DNA from 2 places in the Shewanella sp. MF05956 genome. Region 2 is predicted to be linked to the other one. Evidence: predicted binding sites of a transcription regulator. Region 2 holds the regulator's gene; the other holds the start of a gene.
The links. Region 2 encodes FliA, which starts transcription of late flagellar genes. Its sites were predicted from a motif close to CTAAAGNTNNNNNNNNNNNNGCCGATA; they were not measured.
Positions count from the first base shown of each region.

Region 1: a site for FliA is predicted at 9,275-9,301, ahead of AC19MX_RS08350 (flagellar protein MotY). Genes of this name have one in related genera too.

Region 1 covers NZ_JCAYNV010000006.1:70,005-81,499, forward strand. Annotated here, with positions in the region: tRNA gene AC19MX_RS08280 (tRNA-Lys) at 1-88, opposite strand, end outside; tRNA gene AC19MX_RS08285 (tRNA-Lys) at 451-526, opposite strand; tRNA gene AC19MX_RS08290 (tRNA-Lys) at 578-653, opposite strand; tRNA gene AC19MX_RS08295 (tRNA-Lys) at 865-940, opposite strand; tRNA gene AC19MX_RS08300 (tRNA-Lys) at 1,063-1,138, opposite strand; tRNA gene AC19MX_RS08305 (tRNA-Lys) at 1,270-1,345, opposite strand; tRNA gene AC19MX_RS08310 (tRNA-Lys) at 1,468-1,543, opposite strand; gene ybgF (tol-pal system protein YbgF) at 1,978-2,721, opposite strand; gene pal (peptidoglycan-associated lipoprotein Pal) at 2,778-3,314, opposite strand; gene tolB (Tol-Pal system beta propeller repeat protein TolB) at 3,338-4,666, opposite strand; gene tolA (cell envelope integrity protein TolA) at 4,708-5,691, opposite strand; gene tolR (protein TolR) at 5,692-6,120, opposite strand; gene tolQ (protein TolQ) at 6,120-6,809, opposite strand; gene ybgC (tol-pal system-associated acyl-CoA thioesterase) at 6,799-7,200, opposite strand; gene AC19MX_RS08350 (flagellar protein MotY) at 8,372-9,241, opposite strand; gene rnt (ribonuclease T) at 9,428-10,099, shown strand; gene AC19MX_RS08360 (peroxiredoxin) at 10,245-10,850, opposite strand; gene AC19MX_RS08365 (Na+/H+ antiporter family protein) at 11,301-11,495, shown strand, end outside.
Region 2 covers NZ_JCAYNV010000016.1:57,349-68,843, forward strand. Annotated here, with positions in the region: gene AC19MX_RS16825 (protein-glutamate methylesterase/protein-glutamine glutaminase) at 1-824, opposite strand, end outside; gene AC19MX_RS16830 (chemotaxis protein CheA) at 851-3,091, opposite strand; gene AC19MX_RS16835 (protein phosphatase CheZ) at 3,107-3,844, opposite strand; gene cheY (chemotaxis response regulator CheY) at 3,858-4,241, opposite strand; gene AC19MX_RS16845 (RNA polymerase sigma factor FliA) at 4,287-5,006, opposite strand; gene AC19MX_RS16850 (MinD/ParA family protein) at 4,999-5,880, opposite strand; gene flhF (flagellar biosynthesis GTPase FlhF) at 5,885-7,270, opposite strand; gene flhA (flagellar biosynthesis protein FlhA) at 7,300-9,399, opposite strand; gene flhB (flagellar biosynthesis protein FlhB) at 9,515-10,648, opposite strand; gene fliR (flagellar biosynthetic protein FliR) at 10,658-11,461, opposite strand; gene fliQ (flagellar biosynthesis protein FliQ) at 11,465-11,495, opposite strand, start outside.

The DNA.
Region 1 (11,495 bases), on a different contig from region 2:
GGGTCGTGAAGGATTCGAACCTTCGACCAATGGGTTAAAAGCCAACTGCAGTCGTTGATTTAAACCAAAGTGACTGAGCTAACGACCCATCTTGGTTTTGCAGTCATCAATGCAAAGTTGAATCATATACCAGATAAAAATCTAATAGGAGATGAGTAAACTGAATATAGAATTAATTACTTTTAAGCTATCACGTAGAGATTGAAGAGGAGAAATCAAGAAGTGGTGGGTCGTGAAGGATTCGAACCTTCGACCAATGGATTAAAAGCCAACTGCAGTCGTTGATTTAAACCACAGTGACTGAGCTAACGATCCATCTTGGTTTTGCAGTCATCAATGCAAAGTTGAATCATATACCTGACAAAAATCTAATAGAAGATGAGTAAACTGAATATAGAATTAATGAGTTTGGAACTATCAAGTAGATATTGAAGAGGAAAAATCAAGAAGTGGTGGGTCGTGAAGGATTCGAACCTTCGACCAATTGGTTAAAAGCCAACTGCTCTACCGACTGAGCTAACGACCCATCTGGTAAATCTGATATAACGTTTAAATTCTTTAACCACGATTTAAAAAGTGGTGGGTCGTGAAGGATTCGAACCTTCGACCAATTGGTTAAAAGCCAACTGCTCTACCGACTGAGCTAACGACCCATCTTGGTTTTATAAGCTTTATCGCTTACTGGAGCAAAAGCCAACTGTCTATGTTTCAAGACCGACTGAGCTAACGACCCATCTAGGTTTTATAAGCTTTATCGCCTACTGGAACAAAAGCCAACTGTCTATGTTTCAAGACCCACTGAGCTAACGACCCATCTGGCAAATCTGATATAACATCTAGATTCTTTAGCCACGATTTAGAAAGTGGTGGGTCGTGAAGGATTCGAACCTTCGACCAATTGGTTAAAAGCCAACTGCTCTACCGACTGAGCTAACGACCCATCTTGGTTTTATAAGCTTTATCGCTTACTGGAACAAAAGCCAACTGTCTATGTTTCAAGACCGACTGAGCTAACGACCCATCTAGTATAACGCTTAAATTCTTTAACCACGATTTAGAAAGTGGTGGGTCGTGAAGGATTCGAACCTTCGACCAATTGGTTAAAAGCCAACTGCTCTACCGACTGAGCTAACGACCCATCTTGGTTTTATAAGCTTTATCGCCTACTGGAACAAAAGCCAACTGTCTATGTTTCAAGACCCGCTGAGCTAACGACCCATCTGGTAAATCTGATATAACATCTAAATTCTTCAGCCACGATTTAGAAAGTGGTGGGTCGTGAAGGATTCGAACCTTCGACCAATTGGTTAAAAGCCAACTGCTCTACCGACTGAGCTAACGACCCATCTTGGTTTTATAAGCTTTATCGCTTACTGGAGCAAAAGCCAACTGTCTATGTTTCAAGACCCACTGAGCTAACGACCCATCTAATAAAACATTTAAATTCTTTAACCACGATTTAAAAAGTGGTGGGTCGTGAAGGATTCGAACCTTCGACCAATTGGTTAAAAGCCAACTGCTCTACCGACTGAGCTAACGACCCATCTTGGTTTTATAAGCTTTATCGCTTACTGGAGCAAAAGCCAACTGTCTATGTTTCAAGACCCACTGAGCTAACGACCCATCTTAATTTTATAAGCTTTATCGCTTACTGGAGCAAAAGCCAACTGTCTATGTTTCAAGACCGACTGAGCTAACGACCCATCTTGGTTTTATAAGCTTTATCGCTTACTGGAACAAAAGCCAACTGTCTATGTTTCAAGACCGACTGAACTAACGACCCATCTTAGTTTATAAACCTTAATCACTTTATTATGCAGTAACTACATAGGAAGATTAATGCTTTTAAACCCCTCAGAAGGCTATGCCGTTCTGAGGGCGCCTATAATACCTTTTTCAATTTCTCATGCAAGCGCAAATTTATAATTTGTTGTTGTTTGCATGAAAAACAGACTAAGAGGCTGTTTTTTGTCTCAATTAGCCTTTCAATGCTGATAATTGCTGTTGAGCAAGGCGTGCAGATGCACTGTCGGCATATTCTTTAAGGACTTTATTATAAAGCGCACGAGCACCGGCTGAGTCATTCTCTTTTTCAGCGATCATGCCTAGTTTGACTAAACTGTCACCACGCTTATTAGAATCAGAGAATTTACTGACAACTGTACTGAATGCTTGCTTAGCCGCGGTGTAGTCACTTTTATTGTATAACAATTGACCTAACCAATAGTTTGCGTTTGCGGCATAACTCGAGTCGGGATATTGTTTAATAAAATCACGAAACGCAGGAATAGCATCATCATATTTACGATCTTTCAAAACGAGGTTCACAGCAGCTTCATAGCTCGCCGTTTCTCCTAGTGTAGAACTGGCTGCTGCAACCGTTGTTGGGTCTGCTTGAGCTTCAGCAGGCGCCGCTGGGGTTGATGACTTAGCAGTAAGATTAGCAATTTCTTCATACAGCTGACGTTGACGCTGTAGCATTTGATTCATTTGATAATTTTGTTGCTCAGTAATGCCTCGTAAATCCAACACTTCATTTTGTAATGCATCCATACGGCGTTGCATTTCAAACTCGCCCTGTTGCTTGGCTTTCATAATACGTTCTAATTTTGCGATTCGATCATCACTTGAACCGCTAGAAGCATCTGAAACAGGTGCAGGGGCAGCAAATGCAGTCGCAGCAGTGAAGAACATTGCCGCAACTAATATGGCTTGTTTCATTTTTTTTACTCCTAAAAAAGGCCAACCGATAACGGTTGGCCTTACATTTTTAACGCTTAGTAAACTAACACACCACGACGGTTTTTACCAAAACCTGTGTCTGTGCGAGTATAATCTAATGGCTTCTCTTCGCCGTAACTTACAATACTCATTTGGTTAGGTTGTACACCCATACCTTGTAAGTATTTGGCAATCGCTTTAGCACGACGTTCGCCTAGTGCGATGTTGTACTCAGGCGTACCACGTTCATCGGCATGACCTTCGATCAATACACGAACACTTGGGTTTTCTACTAAATAGTTACCGTGTGCTTGAAGGATATCAGCGTTTTCGCTTTGAACTTCACTGCGGTCAAAATCAAAGTAAATGATATTTTGACGACGTAGCTCTTGTTCTTTTAAACGTTGCTGTTCAGCTGGGCTTAATACTGCTCCAGCACCACCAGTTTCAATACCACCAGCACCATATTCACTACCAGTACCACTCATAGAACCGTTAGCGTCAGTTTCAGAGTCTGAAGTTGAGCTACAGGCACCCAGTGCCATAAGCGGAACTGCAACCAACATAGCTTTAAACAACTTATTCAGATCCATTTTAAATCCTTATCAATATCTATTTAGAGAAACGGAGACCATGCTGGTGACTTCACCTCGCCCTGGCCGACAGGCAATCTTGCTTTAAATCTGCCGTCTACAGAGACAGCAGCTAATACTTGTTTACCTTCATGGGTTGTACCATAGATAACCATAGTGCCATTTGGAGCAACACTTGGTGATTCATCAAGTTGAGTTGACGAAAGCACCTGCATAAAGCGTGTTGCTAAATCCATTCTAGCAATGTGGAATTTACCATTAGTACGGTTTACAAAAATCATACTACGACCGTCTGGAGTAATTGAACCACCAAGGTTCCATTCGCCTTCAAATGTCATACGAGAGACTTTATTTGTATCTAAACTTACGCGATATAACTGTGGTCTACCGCCACGCTCAGAGGTAAATAACAATGATTTACCATCTGGGAACCAAGAAGGCTCAGTATCGATCGCATAATGGTCGGTAATGCGCTGTGTAGCTTTAGTCGCAATATCGACAACATAAATTTCCGGTTGACCATCTTTTGATAATGTAATGGCTAACTTTTTACCGTCTGGTGAAAATGACGGAGCGCCATTAATACCATTAAAACTACTCACCATAGTACGCGTTTGGCTGTAGATGTCTTGTACAAAAATTTCTGCTTTTCTGTTTTCAAAACTGACATACGCTAAACGACGACCGTCTGGTGACCACGTTGGTGACATTAATGGTTCTGGCGAACGTAACAGCATTTGTTCGTTATAACCATCATAGTCAGCAATCATCAAGTGATATGGTGCTTTTTGACCTTGTTTTACAACAACATATGCTATGCGAGTTAAAAACGCACCGCGAATACCAGTCAGTTTTTCATAGACGATGTCACTAATACGGTGACCATATTGTCTAAACTGGCTAGCACTGATCACTGTCTCACGGCTTTCAAGTAATAACTCACTGTTATTAACTGGGCCTTTACTGATTAAGTTTTGTGCTTTAACTAAGTCAATTAGTTCAAAACTCACAAGGTATTGATCTGCACCATAAGGCTTTACACTACCAACAACAACCGCTTCAGCGTCAACGTTGGTCCAGCTTTGTGCCGCAAACCCGCTAACAGATGACAATGTTGATTGTGGCAATGCACGCACATCTAATGATTTAAAAGCACCACTGCGAGCTAAGTCAGATGTTACTACGTCTGATATTGACGCAGGTGCAGGACCTTGCCCTTGCCAAACAAAAGGCACAACCGCAATCGGTCTTGCCGCATCGACGCCTTCTGTAATTACAATATCTAACGCTGCGCGAGCAGGTGTCGTTAACACAACAAGTGCCAGTGTTAACCATTTAGCCAAATTCTTCATGCGACTCCTTTAATTCAATTCCATCTTAAATACGTTTGATATTAATTAAATTCCGGTGAAACGGTTAAATTAATTTCTTTTAACTGTTGATAAACAGCAGGCTCAGGCGATACAGGTAAACGCCCCGCTTTGTTTATCGAAACTTTTGCTGCGCGGCAAACCACTTGATCGCCTTCAAGCGTTTGTGCTGTTGTCACAAACCCATCTGCGGCTAAGCGAATAAAGACTCGGCAACTTTTACCACGCATTGATTCATCAACCACTAAGTTACGTTGAATGGTGGCAATGATCATCGCTTTGTATTTATCAACTTCTGACAACACTTGCTTATTACGTGTTTTCGACAACGAGTCTTGTTCAGCAGCCATTGCTTCAGCCATTTCACGCTCTTGACGTGCTTTAGCGTCGGCATCTGCTTTACGCTTACGTTCAGCATCTTCACGTTGTTTACGTTCGGCTTCTTCTTTGCGCTTACGTTCATCTTCTGCACGTTGGCGCTCTTCTTGCGCTTTCTTGGCAGTAGCTTCTTCTTGCTTACGCTTTTCAGCAGCTTGCTTAGCGGCTTCTTCAGATACCTTTTGTTCTTTTTCTTTCTGCTTTCTGATCTCTTCCGCTTTTAAGGCACGCTCTTTCTCTTGTTGCTGCTTAACCTGAGCGGCTTTAGCGGCATCATTTGCTTTTTGCGTTTCAGCCTCTTTCAACTTACGTTGGATCTCTAACGTTTTAATCTTTTCTTGTTCGCTTTCACGCTCACGCCTTGCTTCCTGCGCTTTACGTTCTAACTCTGCTTGACGCGCTTTCTCTTGCTGCAACGCATCTTGCTTTTGTTTCTTTAATTGCTCAACTCTGTCAGTAACTTTTTGCTGATCAATCACAACAGCTTGAACAGCAGGTGCACTGGCTGCTGTTTGCATCGGCTTAGGTTTGTCATCAAAACTAATGCCTAAGGCAAGAATGACAATCGCCCCAATATGGATACCAGCCGAAATAGAAACGGGTACGGTTAAATCTGAGTTTCCAGCCACCTATTTCTCCTTCGGCGAATCGGTCATAAGTCCTACAGCAGGCACTCCCGCACCTTGAAGACTTATCATGAGTTGGATAACGCTTTCATACGGAATTGAGCGGTCAGCTTTTACAACCACGGGTCTTAATGGCTCAAGTTGAATTAATGCCCCAACTTCAGTAGACACCTGCTCTAAATCCATAGCCACAGAATTTGAACTACTGCCCACATTTAAAAAGTATTCACCTGCAGCGTCAATTGACGCTACTATCGGTGGTTTACTGTCTGGTGGCAGAGATTCTGCATTACCTTGCGGCAATTCAACTTTAACACCTTGCGATACAATTGGCGCTGTCACCATAAAAATGATTAACAACACCAACATAACGTCGATATAAGGCACCACGTTGATTTCTGCAACCGGACGACGACGCTTACGCTGATACATTAAACAGCTTCCTTCTCGCTATATGCTTGACGTTGCAATATGTTTGAGAATTCTTCCATAAAGTTAGCATACGAGCTTTCAAGCTTTTCTACTTGAGTTGAAAATCTGTTGTAACCAATGACCGCTGGAATAGCTGCAAAAAGACCCATTGCAGTTGCAATCAATGCCTCAGCAATACCTGGTGCTACCATTGCTAACGTTGCGTTTTCAACCGCGCCGAGTGCGATAAATGAGTTCATGATCCCCCACACAGTACCAAACAGACCAATATATGGACTCGTTGAACCAATGGTGGCTAATAAGGGTAAATGATTTTCAAGTTTTTCCATCTCACGCGACAAGCTAACACGCATCGCACGAGACGTTCCGTCCATCACCGCTTCTGGAGATTTACTGTTCACTTTGCTTAGACGAGTATATTCTTTAAAACCGGCTACAAACATCGATTCTAAACCAGAAATCGCACTTCCACGTGCAATAAGCTCTTTGTAAAGACGGTTTAAATCAACACCCGACCAAAACGTGTCTTCAAAGCGTAGCGCTTTTACTCTTGCTGAGCTTAATAATTTGTTGCGTTGAATGATCACGGCCCAAGAGGCAATCGATAATGCCAACAAGGTCAACATGACCAATTTTACCAACACACTGGCTTCTAAAAACAAGCCAATAAATGAAATTTCAGCGTGCACTGTCGAACTCCTGAACAATATTTAGGGGAATAGCGCGGGGACGCATTCGTGATAAAGATATACACGCGACAACCACTGTCGCTTCACAATAGCAATCGCCTTGATGATCTACTAAGCGCTGGTGAAACACCAATGACGCTTTCTTTAATTCTTCGACCTTGGACTCAACCAATAAGTCTTGCTCAAATTTTGCAGCTTTACGAAAATCTATTTCTGCATGTTTTACGACAAAAGCGATATCTTCCGCCAGCAATTCAGCTTGGCGAACACCCATCGATTTTAACCATTGTGTTCGTGCCCGCTCAAAAAAATTCAAATAGTTTGAATGATACACAACACCACCGGCATCAGTATCTTCATAGTAAATTGATATGGGCCAAACAAACATAATCAGAGCATCAATTCTTAGGAGGCAAAAGTTGGCCTACTATACCGAGTAGCAACACGCTTGTGAATAATGTCTGAGGCTAAAAACAGACTTTATTTTGCTCAAAATGCGCTAAAACACCCGAATTACCTCAGGAACTGTAATAGATGAAGCTTTATTAATGTTTTTACCCAAAACATTAACAATTTTTCAAACAAAAAAGCGTAATTAAACCGCGAGTTATACGACACTAAATTAGTCGTGATTTGAGAGTAAATTGGCGGTAAAAGGATAATCAATAACACACATTAATTATCCGTTCGCTATTCGGTTTACCTTAAGCAACACAAGAGACTTATCGGCCAAGACGCCTTAATAACGCAAAGTCCGAATACTAAAGTTAAATGCTAAACATAATGCAATTATATTAGGCTGCAAAACAAAGCTTACAAAGACTTAATTTAACCTTAAAATTACAGACTAATAACCTTGCACGAATTCATTAATGCGTTGTGCAAGTCATGAGAACACAGCAAACATGATCAAGACTGTGTTAAGTGGTATCAACGCTGATACTACCCCCCTTTATCACTAAGAGATGTCACCAAAAAATCATCACTGCCTTCATTTGTTAAATATTATCATTTAGCTTAATTTGCTAATCCGACTAGTTATGCAGCTAAAATGTATAATAACTTAATAAACCGCTATTACTGGGTATAAAGCCTACTTTCACTACCAACAACCTCATTAAGTCATTAGTTTTAATAATGCGAAATCATAATTTTTCTTGTTTGTCGAATTAGAATATTCATTCTATTATAGCTTTGTTTTCAGGACACATCCGATTCAGATGCTGAAAACCAAGAACTCCAAACTGGTGTAACCCAATACCTCAGTTTACCCTAGTTCTTATGCTTGACTTCCTTCCTTAAATTTGTTGATTGCAAATTATTTAGCCCACTTGGATTAAGTGGGTTTTTTTTGCCTTTTTTTCAACAAAACCCTACAAACAATCAATATTGATTAAGATTAGGGCATCTTATTAATATTGATTGGTATTACAGCCTTTATTAAAAACATCCCGCAAAGCAAGGTTATCGGCATAATGTCCATAAATGACGCACAAAATTAAGCCCAAGCAGTTATCCACTTGGGCTGGCATATATTTATAAACGACATGCTATATAGAAGTTTAAATCTCTTTGGTTATTTTAATCACCACGCGACGGTTAGTTTGGCGCTCTTGTGCAAGATCGTTAGCCGCAACATGACGCTTTTCTCCGTGCCCTTGGGTATGAATGCGGTCTTGTGGGATACCACTGGCAACCAAAATATCTTTAACTGAGTCAGCTCGTTTATCGGACACTTTTTGATTTATTGAGCGACCACCATAGCTGTCTGTGTAAGCATCAATAAGCACAAGTTCTACTTCAGGGTCAAAAGACAAATAGCGTTGTACTTTTTGCAACTGCATTTTCGAGAAGCGCGTTAACTCCACACCCCCCTCTTGATAATTTAATACTGTAAAAGCAATATCATCAAAACTGTAAGGCAGTAAATTGGCTAAACAAGAGCGAAACTCACGATATTTGCCACCAAAGTTAGCAGACGATAATCCTACCGCTATTTTGGAACTTTGGTTGTACCAATCGGCATAATAGAAAGTCGGTTCCATACCCTGGCTTAATTCTGTCAACATCGACCATGCGGCTTTTTTAGGGACTTCGCCATTAAACTGTTTTTGATAAGATAATTGGGTAATCTCTTTAGAGTTATGTCCAGGGCGCCAACTCGGTGCACGACTAATTAACGTGGCATTGGTTACAGAATCAGGCTTTAGCCACATGTCTAATGTGAAGTGTAGATTTAACTCTTTGCCGGCATGGCTAGTAAAAATGGCCCGACCATAATCTGGAATGTCGTGTTCGAGTCGACATTCAATTGGATTATTTTCACCCACTCGCCATGCTGAGCTTTCTAAAGACGCAACATAATGTCTCAAATCGGCATGAGCCGTTGAGCAAAGACACAAACTTGTGAGTACCATCAGTTTTCGCCACATAAAAAACACCCTTTAAATCGGTTACATTCTAGTTATCGGCCTTATATAGGGTTTCTTTAGCAAACAATCATGTTTAATCGCTGATAAAAACCACAATCAAACATGACACTGCGCGTGAGTTTGCGCATAATACTCGGCTTATGTCATTTGCTCTGAAAATGATATCAATTGAGGATGAAGACTGTAATGACTGATATTTGCGACGCTAACAAGTTTAAACACCGCTTCCGTGGTTATTTCCCTGTGGTGATTGACGTTGAAACGGCAGGCTTTAATGCCAAAACAGATGCGTTGCTTGAGATTGCTGTCAGCATGTTAAAAATGAACAGTGATGGTGTCATTGAACTCGATAAAACCTTACATTTTCATATTGAGCCATTTGAAGGTGCCAATTTAGAACCCGAAGCATTAGCATTTAACGGCATCGACCCCACTAATCCGCTTCGTGGTGCTGTAGATGAAAAAGTCGCATTTTTAGAAATTTTTAAAGAAGTTAAAAAAGCCCAAAAAGCGGCTGACTGTCATCGCTGCATTATTGTCGCCCACAATGCTGCATTTGATTTAGGCTTTGTTAATCAAGCAATCGAACGCAATAGTTTAAAACGTTCACCGTTTCATCCGTTTGCAAGCTTTGATACTGCTACACTCGCAGGCTTAGCCATTGGTCATACCGTACTCGCTAAAGCGTGCAAGATGGCTGGGATTGATTTTGACAACAAAGAGGCACATTCAGCGCTTTACGACACAGAACGTACAGCGGAATTGTTTTGCCATATCGTTAATCGTTGGAAAGCACTCGGTGGCTGGCCACTTGTCAGTGCAGACGCTGATGATACTGAAGCAGAACAAATAACCTGAGAAAATAAGTAACATCCACCGACTCTTTAACCTCGGCCGGTATGATATCAGCCGATATGAGAATGGATTGAGTGTCACTCTAGATAATTTTTTCCAACAAAAAAGCTGCCGAAGCAGCTTTTTTTATTGGCTCAAACTCGCAGCATTATAGCTTTGAAGAGTTATCTTTTAAGTATGCAGCGACACCTTCAGTGCTAGCAGTCATACCTTTTTCGCCTTTTGACCAACCTGCTGGACAAACTTCACCGTGCTCTTCATGGAACTGAAGTGCGTCGATCATACGGATCATTTCATCAACGTTACGGCCTAATGGTAAATCGTTAACCACTTGGTGACGTACTTGGCCTTCTTTATCGACTAAGAAAGAACCACGGAAAGCAACACCCGCTTCTGGATGCTCAACATCGTATGCTTTACAGATTTCGTGCTTAACGTCAGCAACTAGAGTGTATTTAACTTGGCCAATACCACCCTTGTCTACTGGAGTGTTACGCCATGCGTTATGAGTAAACTGTGAATCAATAGAAACACCAATCACTTCAACGCCACGCTTAGTGAACTCTTCCATGCGGTGATCAAAAGCAATAAGCTCTGATGGGCATACAAAAGTAAAATCAAGTGGGTAGAAGAAAATAACCGCTGGCTTACCTTTAATCGCGGTAGCGAGGTTAAATGTGTCAACAATTTCACCAGAACCAAGAACGGCTGCGGCTGTAAAATCTGGGGCTGGACGGCCTACTAATACGCTCATTATCTATCTCCATTTAATGGCTTTTTACATGCTACAAGGGCACAAATATTCTTTCGCGGTTATCCACTACTTAAACATTGTTACCATTGCGACTTATTCAGTCATATACCATACAGTTAATTTAGCCGACTTATAAGTTATTTCAGTTGAAAAAAGTTTACCTGCTGAAAAATAAAACATGCAGACTCACTAATGTAATACTGCCGTGTGACAAAAATACGACAAAGCCTAATAACCTCACTTCTTTCATCCGTAAACTCAGCCATACTAACCGTTATATATGGCACCATTTTGTAATAGAGAACAATTAATACACAGGTTGATTTGTATTAAATCTGCCCAATCATTGATGTAAACCTTGCATCATCACCTAAAATTTTCATCTACGCTGGACAAACACTACTGCGCAGTCAAAAATAGCCGTCTCACTTACTTTAAAGAATTACGATTATGAATGCGGTTGTTATCGCTGTCTGTTTAATGCTGTTTTTAAGCTTTATTCGAATTAACGTTGTGGTTGCATTAACCATTAGTGCTGTTGTTGCGGGTTTAGTCGGTGGATTAGATATCCATCAAACCATCGCGGCCTTTAATGATGGTTTAGGGGGCGGAGCCCAAATAGCCTTGAGTTACGCATTACTGGGT
Region 2 (11,495 bases):
ACTTCTATTTTGCATAACGAGTTTAAACGAGCAGCAAATGCGGGCGTAAACGCGGCCGGCATATGTTGAATGAGTACAATAGGGTGCGGGTAATTAGCTGGAAATGCCGTCAGCACTTTTTGTAGTGCAACAGGCCCACCTGTTGAGGTACCGATTAATAAGACTTTGTATTGTTTACCACTGGCTCGAATAGTAGACACTGATGGAGCAATCTGTGCTGATTGACGCTCAGTCACTGGCGAAGTTAATCCGCTGCGCGAGGGTAATGAAGCATTCCCAACAGCTGCAGTGCTTTGATTAATTCTTGAGCTTAATGGTCGGCGAGATGCACTTAAACTGTTGTCTGATAAGCTCGATGAACGACGAGAGTCTATTGTATTGCTAGATAATGCACTCGGAGTTGATAACGCGCTCGGTCGATACATTCGTCTGCGACCCAACGCTTTGATGCGCTGTTGTAGCAAACTAATTGCATCATCTTTATTGGTCGCGATGTCTTCAAAACGTTTCGGGAGAAAGTCGAGCGCGCCAGCTTCTAGCGCATCAAGTGTCGCTTTAGCTCCGTCATGTGTTAACGAAGAAAACATTAAAATAGGTGTAGGATTGTTAGCCATGATCTCACGGACAGCACTAATACCGTCCATAACCGGCATCTCGATATCCATCGTGATCACTTGAGGGTTTAACTTTGCAGCCATCTCAACCGCTTCTTTGCCATTAACAGCAACAGCAACGACTTCGAGATCAGGATCTTGATTAACAATTTCACTGACTCGACGTCGAAAAAAGCTAGAATCATCTACAACTAATACTTTTATGGCCATTTAATTCCTTAATTTATGGAACTTTTTTATTTTTTGTTTTTATTTTTGGCGTAATGTTTAAGTAAACCGGGAATATCTAAAATAAGCGCAATGCCGCCGTCTGAAGTAATTGTTGCTCCAGCCATACCAGGCGTGCCTTGCAACATACTGCCTAAGGGCTTAATCACCACTTCTTCTTGACCAATAAGTGCGTCGACAACAAAACCAATCTGCAAAGTGCCAAGCTGCACAATAACAACATGGCCATGCTTTTTATCACCATGCTTAAACGTCGTTTTCTTGCTATGAAGCCAATGCTCAAGATAAAACAATGGCACAGCTTTATTACGGAAAATCACCGTTAATTGGCCATCGACAATATTAGTTTTAGTTAAATCTAAATTGAATATTTCATTCACACTCGACAGCGGCAATGCGAATACTTGCTTAGACACATCGACCATTAAGGTTGGCATAATCGCCAAGGTCAACGGCACTTTAATTTCAAGAACCGTGCCTTTGCCTTTCATTGAATCAATGTGAACAGTACCGTTTAACTGATTAATGCGAGTTTTAACCACATCCATGCCCACACCACGGCCTGAAATATCAGATATCTCAACTTTAGTTGAGAAGCCTGGTGCAAAAATCAGATTATACGCTTCGTTATCAGTCATTCTTGATGCGGCATCTTCGTCTAACACGCCGCGAGTGATAGCAATTTGTTTTAGCTTTTCAGGATCCATCCCTGCGCCATCATCCTCAATTTTAAGCAGGATATGGTCACCTTCTTGACTCGCAGAAAGCGTAATGGTGCCTGTTCGAGGCTTGCCATTGGCTTCACGCGTAATCGGCATTTCAATACCATGGTCTACCGAGTTTCGCACTAAGTGGACTAATGGATCGGCTAGTGCCTCAACTAAATTTTTATCAAGATCGGTTTCTTCACCAATCATGATCAAATCAATTTCTTTATTTAATGTTCGAGCTAAATCGCGGACAACCCTTGGGAAACGGCCAAACACTTTCTTAATTGGCTGCATGCGGGTTTTCATTACCGCACCCTGCAAGTCAGCGGTAACGAGATCAAGGTTGGCCAACGCTTTAGACATTTCTTCGTCTTCGCGGGTAATGCCTAAACTCACCAGGCGATTACGCACTAACACTAATTCGCCAACCATATTCATAATCTGGTCTAAACGAGCAGTATCTACACGAACCGTCGTTTCGCCTTGTGGGACTGCATTGGCTTTAGCCGCGACAGGTACAGGCGCTTTATCTTTGGCGACTTCAGCTTTAGGTACGGGCACTGCTGCCGGCGCGGCTTTGGCAACGGGGGCTGGTGTAACAGCTTTCGGTGCGTCAGGAACTTTAGGAGGTGTAGGCGTAGCCGCTACGACAGGGGCTGCTGGTTTAGCAACGACTGGAGCACTGCCTTTACCATGTAATTCATCTAATAAGCGTTCAAATTCATCATCGGTAATTTCATCAGAGTCGACTAATGGTTCAACAACCGGTTCTGCTGGCTTAATGGGTTCGCTAGTGGTTTCAGCTTTGGCTTTAAACGATCCAGAACCATGAAGCTCATCAAGTAATGCTTCAAACTCATCATCGGTAATTTCATCACTATTGCTTGATGATGCACTGGCCGATTTAGGTGCTATGGTGTCTTGATTTACAGCGGATGTAGCTGTTGAGGTTGGGCTTTTACCTGAGCCATGCAAGGCATCGAGTAATGCTTCAAATTCAGATTCGTCAATTTCATCAATACCAGTTGAGCTAGGTGCAGAAGTAGATTGCACACTAATGTCTTCGACATATTCAGGTTCAGAGACTTCAGCGGCTTCTTCTATGATTTCAGGTTCAGCAGTTGATTGACCCATTTCAGACGGCAGTGGAGCGCCAGAGCTTAATAATTTTAGTTTTGCTAACAAGTCTGAATCGGCAGGGTCTTGTTGTTGTCCCTGTTGAGTTTGAGCAAACATGGTATTAATTGCATCAACCGCTTGCAAAATTATGTCCATTAGCTCTGCATTGACTACACGTTTACCAGTACGTAAAAGATCAAACGTGTTTTCTGCTTCGTGACACACATCAACCATGGGTTTAAGGCTTAGAAAACCTGCCCCACCTTTGACGGTGTGAAATCCACGGAAAATAGCATTAAGTAAATCACTGTCATCAGGATTATTTTCAAGAGCGACCAGCTGCTCTTGTAGAAGCTCTAAAATCTCACCAGCTTCAATTAAAAAGTCCTGGAGTATCTCTTCATCAACATCAAATGACATTAAATTGACTCCTAATTAGAAACCCAGACTTGATAGCAGATCATCAACTTCATCCTGACCCGTGACCACGTCTTCACGTAACTCAGCGTTCATGATTGGGCCTTCTGCCTCTATCTTATTATCTTTAATTGTAGGTAATGACTCAGTAGTATGGTCACCAAAAACGGTCAACATGGATACTAAATTACTCTCTACTTCGCGCACTAGTTCAATCACTCGGCGGATCATCTGACCGGTTAAATCTTGGAAGTCTTGCGCCATCAATATCTGAGTGAGCAATTCACGAAGACGGTTAGAATCATGCTCGCTATTAGACATAAACTGCTGAACATCATGACAAAGTGATTTAAATTCACCCAGTTCGATGTCGCGACGCATCAGTTTATCCCACATAGGCGTTACAGATTGAATGTTGCTTATAATGGTATCGGCCAAAGGCAAACATTCTTCAACCGCATCCATGGTTTTATTAGCAGCTTGTTCTGTCATCTCAATAACATAGTTTAATCTTTCTTTAGCATCCGGAATTTCAGTGTTCGCTAATTCAGATAAACGGTTATCAACTTGGAAATCTTTTAGTGCGCTGTGCAATTGGCGAGTGAGTTTACCGACCTCTTCAAACAGCTCACGCTGCAGAGGAGTCGCTAAATCTCTAATTAATTCGTCAGCTTTACCTTGCTCTCCCGCCGATAGCAGTTCAACAAGTTGCTGGGCCTGTTCGAGAGTAATTAACCCCGATATTGATGCCTGCATGACTTATCCTTGCTTAAGCGAGTCGTTCAAAGATTTTGTCTAACTTTTCTTTTAACGTAGCGGCTGTGAACGGTTTAACAACATAACCATTAACACCAGCTTGAGCCGCAGCAATGATTTGCTCACGCTTAGCTTCAGCCGTAACCATTAATACAGGTAAATGTTTTAGTGAATCGTCTGCACGGATTGCTCTAAGTAAATCAATACCCTGCATTCCCGGCATATTCCAGTCGGTTACAACAAAGTCAAAATGACCTTTTTGTAACATAGGTAGGGCTGTTGAGCCATCATCTGCTTCTTGGGTATTATTAAATCCCAAGTCTCGCAACAAGTTCTTAATGATACGTCTCATTGTTGAAAAATCGTCAACAATAAGAATCTTCATATTCTTGTCCAAGGTTTCCTCCGGTGAGCTGACACTCGTTTGCTCTATAATTAGTTATTATTCTTGTGTCCAATGCTTGAGTTTGGCTTTTAGTCTGAGCATGGCCTGACTTAATATCTGGCTAACTCGCGACTCACTTACCTCAAGGATGGCACCGATTTCTTTTAAGTTTAATGCTTCGTCATAATATAACGACAGCACTAAAGCATCTCTTTCTGGCAAGGTTTTAATTGCTTCAACCAGTGCAGATTGGAACTGAGTCTCGGCGAGAGAATCAAAAGCTTCATTTGGGGATTCGTCGTCTGTGGTTAACACATCCTGGGAAACACCAAGGTCTTCTATGCCTATGATTTTACCGACAGAAACATCATTTAAGATATGATGGTACTCATCGAGAGACATATCAAGTTTTTCAGCAATTTCTGTGTCTCGTGCATCGCGCCCTAACACTTGTTCAAGTTCGTCAATGACATGGGCTACACGGCGATTATTACGATGAACTGAGCGTGGAACCCAGTCACCGCGGCGAATTTCGTCAATCATTGCGCCACGAATACGAATGCCAGCAAAGGTTTCAAATTTAGCCCCTTTGGTGCCATCAAATTTTGATGATGCTTCTAGAAGCCCCATCATACCTGCTTGTAATAAATCATCCAGTTGCACTGATGCTGGCAGCCTTGCCAACATATGATGAGCAATGCGTTTCACCAACGGTGCATACTGTTCAACAATCGATGTTTTGTTATCGAACTGAGTATACGCTGCGGCTTTATTCACTCGCTCTCCCCTCTTCTACTGGTTTACGTTGTACTAAGCGTTCAACAAAAAACTCTAAGTGACCACCAGGTTGTTGCGGTACAGGCCAGGTCATAATTTTATTGGCCAACCCTTGGTATGCAATCGCAGAAGGTGATTTTGGAAAGGCTTCTACGACCAGTTTTTGTTTACGAACTGCTTTGCGCAAATTTTCATCGAAAGGAACACTAGCGACAAGCTCTAAGGCCACATCTAAAAATCTATCTGTTACTTTACTGAGTTTAGCAAATAATTCCATGCCTTCGCGTAAACTACGCACCATATTTGCCACAATTTTGAAGTGGAACACACCGTGTTCACGACTTAAAATTTTAATCAGGGCGTAAGCATCAGTAATCGATGTAGGTTCATCACATACAACGATTAATACATCTTGTGACGCCCGCGAAAAACTCAGCACCATATCTGAAATACCCGCAGCCGTATCAACAATTAAAATGTCGAACTGGGTGCGCATTTCACTAAAGGCACGAATTAAACCGGCATGCTGCGCTGGGGTCAATTCAACCATCGCTTGTGAACCAGACGTGGCCGGCACAATACCGATCCCTTTTGGCCCACGGACAATGATGTCATCTAATTCGGCATCGCCAGACAAAACATGAGATAAATTTTTCTCTGCACGGATCCCTAGCATCACATCAACGTTGGCTAAACCTAAGTCAGCATCAAGCACCAGTACACGCTTGCCCTTTTCGGCTAATGCGACTGCGGTATTAATTGATACGCTTGTTTTACCGACTCCGCCTTTACCACCGGATACGGCAATTACTTTAACTTTATCGTTATTTGGTTGATTCATCATACGTAAACCACTTGCTTGATCCCGAGTCATATCTTTACTCAAATGCATAGGCAGTGTCATTTGACCATGCCGTGTCTTGTGACGTTGGTTGTTCTGTTTCGTTTAATGCGGCTAGTGCTTGTTTGGCTAATTCTAGTGTATCAGCCACTTTCATGTCTTCTGGAACACGTTGACCGTCAGTAACATAACTCAATGGTAACTCATTTTGAATCAATACGCTCAATGCACCTGCAATTGATACTGATTCATCTAATTTAGTCAAAATAGCACCCGATAACGGAATGCGTTTAAAGTGTTCAACTGCATCTTGCAATACACGACGCTGGCCAGTGGCAGACATCACTAAATAACTGCGAATTGGGATCCTACTATTTGCAGTCAAATTATCAAGTTGTTGATAAAGACGCATGTCTCGTTGTCCCATTCCCGCAGTATCAATTAACACTAGCTTACGATTTCTAAATTGATATAAAATCTGCTCTAATTCGCTTAAATCATGTGCTTGCTTAACAGGGCAGCCCATAATTTTACCATATGTCGCTAATTGCTCATATGCTCCAATTCGATAATGGTCTGTCGTAATCAACGCGACTTGTTCAGGACCATGATGTGCAGCAAACCGCGCAGCAATTTTTGCTAAAGAAGTCGTTTTACCGACACCCGTTGGGCCAACAAAAGCAACTACACCACCACGTTTAACAATATCATCACCTTGATTATCAAGTAAATTAGCTAAACTTTGTGGTAATGCTCGCACTAAGTCTGCTGGCGTGTAGTGTTGGCTCAGCCCAGCTAGTTTAGCAGCAACAGCGGGAGAAAACTCAGCTGCAATTAATTTACTTTCTAACATGGCGCCAACTGGATCAGAGCGCTTTTTGTGATCTTTCATTAAAGAAGACACCTGGTGGGTCAGTAAGCTTCTTAACGATGCCATTTCCTCACGCAATGAGTCTAGCTCGGCAGATTGATTTTTATTACTTTTATTGGGTTTTTCAAGATGATTTACCTGTGGCGCACTTGGGGTAGGCTTAGCCGTTTTAGCCCCTTGTAATTGGCGAGCCCATTCAGGTAACTCTGGTTCATCTTGATGCACAGACATTTGCTGTGCCATGCGATTGTGCTGCTTTTCAAGTAATGCTTGTAACGAGTCCGCTGCAGGCGGTGGGCTCACTTTTGAATGTGCCTTAACGGCAGGTTTAGCGCCCAATGAAACTCTATCTTCACTGACATCCATAAAGCTATTCGTTGGCGCTTGCGACGCCATAGCGGCTTTTGGTTCGTCATAATCAACCGCGGCAACAATTTCGATGCCACCAGCCACTTTTTTATTAGACATAATGACAGCGTCAGACCCTAAGGTGTCTTTAACTTGTGCCAATGCTGCACGCATATCTTTGGCAAAAAATCGTTTAATTTTCACGTACGCACCTCTTTAAACTGACGTTATCACTATTGACCTACTGCAGAAACAATTCTGATTTGTTTCTCGTCGGGGATTTCTTGGTAAGAAATCACTCGTAAATTTGGAATAGTGTATTTAACAAATCGTGACAGCGTGGATCTCAGCATACCAGATGTCAATAATATGGCTGGTTGCCCAACCATTTCTTGCTTCTGTGCAGCATCTAAAAGTGACTGCTGCATGCGTTCTGCGAGTCCGGGTTCAATATTTGGCCCTTCTCCACCTGTCGCCTGCATAGACTTATGCAACATCTGTTCCAACTCAGGCGCCAATGTAATGACAGGGATTTCAAGTTCTGGTCCAGAGATCTCCTGGACTATCATCCGTTTTAGGGCGATACGCACTGCGGCTGTCAATACTTCAGTATCATTACTCTTACTACCATACTCTAATAACGTTTGGACGATTGTGCGTAAATCTCGAACCGATACACCCTCATTTAATAAGTTCTGCATGACTTTAACCACAGAGCCTAAAGGCATAACGTCGGGTACAAAACCATCTACTAATTTTGGTGAGTTCTTTGCCAGCATATCCATTAACTGCTGCACTTCTTCGTAGCCTAATAGTTTAGCGGCATTGTTGCTTAACAACTGGCTAATATGGGTTGCGACAACGGTCGCGGTATCTACCACTGTGTAGCCTAATGTTTGTGCATGCTCACGTTGCTCTGGCGAAATCCAAACGGCCTCTAAACCAAATGCAGGATCGCGAGTTTCAATACCGTCGAGCTTGCCATAAACTTGACCTGGGTTAATTGCCAGTTCACAGTCATGTCTCACTTCGGCTTCACCCACCACAACCCCCATCAATGAAATCCGATAAGCATTGGGTGATAAGTCTAGATTGTCACGAATATGCACTGCTGGCACTAAAAATCCTAACTCTTGAGATAATTTCTTACGAACACCCTTAATACGGCCTAATAATTCGCCACCCTGGGATTTATCAACCAATGGAATTAACCGATAGCCGACTTCAAGACCGATGGTGTCAACGTGGCGCACATCATCCCAGCTCAAATCTTTAGGTTCTTTATCTTTGGCTTCCGCAGGGCCTTTAGTCGCGACGACTAACGCGGCTTGCTTTCTTTCAATATTACGTTTGTAAACAAAATAAGCGGCGCCGGCGGTGATAAATGCAAACGTTAAAAATGCCACATGCGGCATGCCGGGTACAATACCCATAATAAACAGTAGACCTGCGGCAATCGCTAAAGACTTATGATTGTCAAACATCTGACTCATCATCATCTGGCCCATATCACCAGATTCATTTTGACGCGTTACCATTAAGGCCGCAGCAATAGACAATAGTAAGCCAGGTATTTGCGCCACTAAACCATCACCAATGGTCAGTAAGGTATAAATTTCTACCGCACTTGAGAAATCGAGATCATGTTGCACTATACCAATAACAAAACCGCCGAGGATGTTGATCACTAGGATCATAATACCGGCAATAGCATCACCTTTTACAAACTTAGATGCACCGTCCATTGCGCCATAAAAGTCAGCTTCACGGGTCACTTCAGCACGGCGAATACGCGCTTGGTCTTGAGTAAGCGTTCCCGCATTTAAATCTGCATCAATGGCCATTTGTTTGCCGGGCATTGCATCGAGGGTAAAGCGAGCACTCACTTCTGCAATACGCCCAGCACCTTTAGTTACTACAGCAAAGTTAATGATAATTAGGATAATGAACACCACCAAACCCACAGCATAATTGCCGCCAATTACCACAGAGCCGAAGGCTTCAATCACCTTACCCGCGGCATCTCCACCGTTATGGCCTTCTAACAATACAATTCGAGTTGAAGCGACGTTTAACGCTAATCGCAACAACGTCGCGACAAGTAACACGGTAGGAAAGGCAGCAAAATCAAGGGGTCTGTCGGTATAAATCGCGACGAGTAACACCACTAACGCTAAGGCTATATTGAAAGAAAACAAGATATCGAGCAAGAATGGCGGGATAGGCAAAATCACCATCCCTAATGCAGCCAAAACTAATACAGGCGTACCGATACCTTTAAAAGTAGATGGTCTTATTTGTTTAAATTGCCCAAAAGCTGCTTTTGCATCCATATTTAGATGAACCCTTTCTGTCAGTCTACTGCGTCAATGGACTGTTAATTGACGCGAATAAACTTAGAAAGCAAGAATTAAGCCAAAAATAGCATTATCTAAAAACACGCTGAGCTTAATATTTTAAATCATCGGGGATAGGCTGTTTGTAAGGAATAGGTTTAGGCTTACGTCCCTTACCTTTTTGATACTGTCTGAGTTGAAACACGTAGGCTAATACTTGAGCTACTGCAGTAAAGAGCCCTTCTGGCACTTGTTGGTCAATCTTGGTGGTATGGTAAATAGCCCTGGCAAGAGGAGGAGCTGACACAATAGCGACGTTATGTTCACGAGCAATTTCTCGTATTTTAAACGCAACATCGTCTACGCCTTTGGCAATTAAAAATGGAGCCGATGAACGGGTCACATCATATTTAACCGCTACTGCATAATGCTCGGGGTTAACCACAATCACATCCGCTTTTGGCACTTCTGTCATCATTCGGCGCTGAGCCAATTCATGCTGCATTTGCCTAATACGCCCTTTGACTTCTGGTTTACCCTCAGAGTCTTTATATTCATCTTTGACTTCTTGCTTGGTCATTTTAAGCTGTTTATTGTGATTCCAAATCTGGAACGGCACATCAATAATGACAATCAGCAACATTGAACTGCATAAAACAATAAACATCCATACCAGCAGATCTAACGCATGGTACACATTACCCGGCAAATGGTCGTTCGATAACATTAAAATATCGTAAAAATAAAACCTTAATAAAAAATATGCCGACAGCGCAACAACAGCAAACTTAGCGATACCTTTAGTTAACTCAACCAACGCTTGAGTACCAAACATGCGTTTAAAGCCATTCATCGGATTAAGCTTACTGCCTTTAGGCATAAATGCTTTGACCGAAAAAGACATTCCACCTAATACGATATTGCCTAAGAAAGACACAAACGCCAACAATACAATAAAACTCAACAGTGGCCAGGCAAGCTCATTACCCACGACGCCCCAAACACGAAACATCGAGTTGGTATCGAATATTTGATCGCGCTCCATGGAGAAAATTTGTTTCATGATGTTGTAAAGACTAATCGCAATAGAAGGTCCAGTCATGGCAAAACCTACTGATGCAGCCAATAACACCGCGGCGGTTCCGAGTTCTTTTGAGCGAGCAACTTGACCCTTTTCACGTGCTTGTTCAAGTCGCTTACTGGTGGGTTCTTCTGTGCGTTCTTGACTGCTGTCATTTTCGGCCATTTTCCCTCCTTAGAACACGATTGCAGCGTCGGTTTGACATTGAAGTTGTAACACATCACACATCAACAGCTGTGCCGCCTGCCAGACTTCATCAAAATGCGCCATGATAGGGCCAAGGGTTAACCATAAAATCAGCAAACCACTGACCATGGTAACGGGGAAACCAATAGAGAAAATGTTTAACTGAGGTGACGCTCTGGTCATCACACCAAAAGAGAGGTTAATCAGTAATAAGGCCACAATCGCCGAGATTGACATGGTTAATGCCGCCCCAAACATATAACTGCCCCATTCAGCTAACGCGCGGTAATTGGCAATTGAAATACCTTGAGTCGATATAGGGATCGTTTCAAAACTGGCCACCAGCATTCTGAACATTAATAAATGGCCATCAACGGCTAAAAATATCAGCGTCGCGAGCAGTAAAAAAAAATTACTCACCACAGGTACTTGCTCACCTGAACCAGGGTCGACCATAGAGGCAAACCCTAAGCTGGTTTGCATACCAATAATTTGCCCTGTTAACACAAATGTCTGCATCACCATTAAAGTAACAAACCCCATCGACACACCAATAAGAATTTGTTGAGCAATCACAAATACTGAGCTAAACGCCACGAGCTCAATGGATTCTACTGGTGGTAATACCGGCGCAACAGCAACGGTAATGGCAACCGATAACATTAAACGTACACGCGATGGTGTAGTATTAGCACCAAAAACTGTCATCACCATCAACATCGATGAGATGCGAAAAAACGGCAACAGGTATGCGGCAATTGTTTGACTTATTTCATCAAACAAAATATCCATAACCTAACCTATCACTAAAGGAATGAGGTTTACC